Regions from separate parts of the Paenibacillus sp. PsM32 genome, predicted to be linked through region 1. Evidence: predicted binding sites of a transcription regulator. Region 1 holds the regulator's gene; the other holds the start of a gene.

Region 1 (2,213 bases):
ATTCGGCAAATATGTCCACTCATCCACCACTACATCTTTGTCCGCTCGTGTGGCATGAATAGTTGCTTGCTGTGATTGTTTCTCCGAATAACTTGTTGATGTATGATGTATATCTGATCCAGATGTATCAATCTGTTGTTCACCATCTTCAGATTGATTGTGGATGCTACGATATGTAGTATATTTTAACATTGTCATCACGCTCCAAACATTTGTTCTTGTTTTCTTAAATTCACTATAACACGAACATATGTTTTACTCAATAGTTTTTTACGAACCTTCGTTCGTGTTTTTTATTGCACCTTTTAGACTATAGATTATGCCTCTTATACGATGAATAGACTACAAAAAGTAATGAATAACAAAATAAATATACAAATTTTAGAACTTATGTTTGTACGAACGGTAGTTCTATGTTATAATTTTGCCAAACGTTACTAGCATTGGGGTTGATAAGGTATGTCAAAAGTTTCAAGTCGCCAACAGGCCATTTTGGAATTTATCCGAAATGAAGTCAAACTTAAAGGTTACCCGCCATCTGTACGTGAAATTGGTGAAGCTGTAGGTCTTGCTTCTAGTTCTACTGTACATGGTCATCTGGATCGTTTGGAGAAAAAAGGACTGATTCGACGCGACCCGACCAAACCTCGTGCCATCGAGTTGTTAGGTCAAGAAGAGTCTGAAAGTAATATTCTTTTCGCTCAAACGGTATCTCGTGTTCCTATTATTGGAAAAGTAACCGCCGGTGTTCCGATTACAGCTACAGAACATATTGAAGATTACTTCCCTCTACCACAGAATTTTACAGGTGAAGGACAAGTATTTATGCTTTCTGTAGTTGGAGACAGTATGATTGAAGCAGGAATCTATAATGGTGACTACGTAATTGTACGTCAACAACAGACCGCTGATAATGGCGATATTGTTGTAGCCATGACAGAAGACGACGAAGCAACTGTCAAAACGTTCTATAAAGAAAAAGATCATATTCGTCTACAACCAGAAAATCCAATGTATCAGCCACTTCGTCTGACACATGTTACGATTTTGGGTAAAGTTGTAGGATTGTTCCGTAACTTGCACTAAATCACTACTGTACGTTGCAGTTCATAGAAGATAGAAAAAGACCGCTACTAGAAAGTAGCGGTTTTTTTCTTATTTATATGAGAATAATTTAATTTATTTAGATTCAGAACAATGTAATTATTGTACATATCTCCACAATGCAGTTTTAATTACATGTTCTGCTTCTACTTCACTAAAAGCAACTTCGATCTCTTCTTTGCCTTGTAGAACTTTATACATCCATACAGGATGCTCTGTTGGATTCAAGTACAATAATTCTACCGCAAGTTTAGGTTTTCCAGAATCATGAGAACATTTGTATTTGAGATCAGCTTCTCCATAATAATGTTCACGTACATTTTTTTTAACTACAGTTATAGTAATGACAACGAGAGCAATTGTAATAATCAGTTGATTTTCATCTTTCTGAATACTGCAATCTTCTTTAAAATGTTTTTTGATCTCTTCTAAAATGGTAGAAAATTTCATCCATAAATTTTCACAATATTCTAAAAAATGCTCATGAATTTTTAAAGAATATGAAAAAGCTTTTGCGTTCTCTGCTTTCTCTTCCTGTGCACGTATTACCGCAGATTCAATCCAACTCATAATTGCTACCTCCTTTAACTGTAATGACTGAACATATTGAGTACCCAAATTGCAACGTTTTTATCTAACCCTCTACTACTTATTGGATGCCTTTTGTACAAGCTGAATACGGTACTTTTTGCTGATATGCTCTTAATTTTTTTATTTGATTTCTAATGTCACTCCTCTTAATTCATTATGTGATTTCTTCATCATAACCTAATAATAGGAAATTGATACCTTTTAATGCCAAATAATCACTAAATATCTTATATTTTTTTAATAGTAAGCTACATTTATCCAAACAGCTTTGTATCCATCAGTTTGGCAAGTAATGCTTTGAAATCTTTACTTTCTGCTTTTTCAGCCAATTGAGCTTCAAGTGTATTGAACTTTTCAGCTAGAAAATAAGCATTTAAAAATACACCTAGATGGTCTTTAGCCACTGCTTCGGCATTATCTTTATCTGATGAATAACTTGAAATGACAGTATACGCAAATTTCTCAGGATCTATTCTCATTTTTGATTTCATCAGGCACTCTCCTTGTCAGTGTTGATT
Region 2 (2,213 bases), on a different contig from region 1:
GTAGTAGCGCAGAGAGCAAACAAGATACATCCAAACCGATGACTGCTGCGGGTGGACGTTCTTGGGATGTAGTTATTTTGGATCCACCTGCTTTTGCCAAAACGAAAAGTGCTGTAGCAGGTGCTGTTCGTGGTTACAAAGATATCAATCTGCATGGCATGAAGTTAGTCAATGAAGGTGGATATCTAGTGACAGCCAGTTGTTCTTATCATATGCGTCCTGATCTGTTTTTGGAAACGATTCAAGATGCAGCTAAAGATGCTGGCAAAGTATTACGTCTAATTGAATGGCGTGCAGCAGGTAAAGATCACCCGCAAATTTTGGGCGTGGACGAAGGACATTATTTGAAATTCGCTATCTTTGAAGTACGTAGTAAAACGTTTTAAATCGTAATTTTAATAGAGTGTTTATAAAATTGCTAGATGACTTGAATAATCTATTCGTGATTCTGGAATGTTAAAGCTACCTCTTACATGTTAGCTGTTGATCTAGGGTCTCTGTAGTACAATAAACAGTAGACTGTATATGCTTTGAAATATATAATTAATCATTTATTTTAAGTACAACATCCACATTCACAAAAATCATGTATAAATATAAAATCGATCATGAAAGAGGAATTGCATTGTCAGAGCAAAAAAGTGAAATTGAAGCGGTGATCACGCCACTCGGTTATCTGTATGGACGTGATGCGATCTATGTGGATAAGCTTTACTATGGGCTGGGTCGCAGAATGACGTTAGCAGGTGAGTTTAATGGTGCGCTAGCAAGTAAAAGCGAGTCAGACGATTTTGTCATGTACACGCTTCGCTTTGAAGGGGTGTTCTACTTTAATATGGTAGAACTCGATTTGTATAGTGATCAGCTACCGCCAGGGCAATCGGACATTAAGTCGAACTGGTTGGAATATCGTCAGTCTCCACTTTTGGAACGAGCGCAGCAGAAGCAAGAGCTAAAGGAACTGCGTCATTTTATACTGTTTACGTATGATGATGTGTTTGAAATTGCCTGTCAGCGTTATGAGTTAGAACTACATCCGAACAAGAGCAACGCCGAATAGTCATTGTCAGATGGCTATTCTTTTTTTATAATAAAATAGAACACATATTCGCTACTTATCGGGTTAGCAGTTTCCAGGTGCGGCGTTCTACAAAAAGGAGTTTTTGCGACGTCAACATCGATTGCACCGCTCTAATAGAACAATTTTTATGCATCGTGAAGACTATACTATAATAAATAAGGGTGAACTCATATGCCATTGCATTTTTTATTAGGTCGCTCTGGAAGTGGCAAAACGACCACAATTACTAAGCGAATTATTGATCAAATTACACAACAACCTGATGGACCGCCTATATTGCTACTGGTTCCTGAACAGGGTTCTTTTCAAGCCCAATATGCACTTGTTCGTTCTCATCAATCCAAAGGAAATGTACGTGTACAAACGTATGGTTTTCGCCGTCTAGCGAATTGGGTGCTACAAGATGTTGGAGGAAGTGCCAAAACACCGATTGGTGAAGAAGGTAAAAAAATGCTTCTTTATCGACTCATTCAGCGACACCAATCGCAATTACGGATGTTTGGTACGTCTAGTGATCAGTTCGGATTTATCGGTAAATTAAGCGAATTATATAACGAGTTTAAGCGTCATACGATTACATTAGAGCAGTTAAATGAATATAGTGAACGGTTGTCGACTTCAGCTCGTTCTCCTTTATTAATTGATAAATTGCATGATTTACAACGGATTTATCAAGACTTTGAACAGGATTTGCAAGGATTATATGTCGATGGAGAAAATACACTAACTGATCTTGCTTTAGCGATTCCAGAATCACAGGTGCTTCATAATATTGATATTTGGATCGATGGATTTCATAGCTTTACCCCACAAGAATATGGTGTGATTGCAGCATTATTGCAAAAAGCCAATTCAGTGACGATTGCTTTAACATTAGATCGTCCTTATGATGGTGAACCTCCTCATGAATTGGAGCTTTTTCACCAAACAGCTACTACCTATATCAAATTAAAGCAGTATGCTAACGCTATTGATGAGTCTTTTACGATAGATGTTGAGAATCTTTCAGAGAATCCTACGGATATTCCAGTTCGGTTTCAATCTAGTCCGCAGTTAGCTCATTTAGAAAATGCGTATCGTTCTTCTCATCGCTGGCAACAAGCCCCTTATATCAAGCAAGCTGGTGAACGTC

Evidence for each region. Region 1 encodes LexA, which represses DNA repair genes until DNA is damaged. Its sites were predicted from a motif close to CGAACATATGTTCG; they were not measured.
Region 2: a site for LexA is predicted at 1,098-1,111, ahead of addB (helicase-exonuclease AddAB subunit AddB). Genes of this name have one in related genera too.

Annotation. Positions count from the first base shown of each region.
Region 1 covers NZ_JARUWY010000002.1:191,817-194,029, forward strand. The annotation lists gene yneA (cell division suppressor protein YneA) at 1-192, opposite strand, end outside; gene lexA (transcriptional repressor LexA) at 460-1,086, shown strand; gene QCD85_RS06730 (hypothetical protein) at 1,204-1,674, opposite strand; gene QCD85_RS06735 (hypothetical protein) at 1,950-2,186, opposite strand; gene QCD85_RS06740 (glycoside hydrolase family 127 protein) at 2,212-2,213, opposite strand, start outside.
Region 2 covers NZ_JARUWY010000014.1:11,433-13,645, forward strand. The annotation lists gene QCD85_RS20410 (class I SAM-dependent rRNA methyltransferase) at 1-386, shown strand, start outside; gene QCD85_RS20415 (hypothetical protein) at 656-1,060, shown strand; gene addB (helicase-exonuclease AddAB subunit AddB) at 1,253-2,213, shown strand, end outside.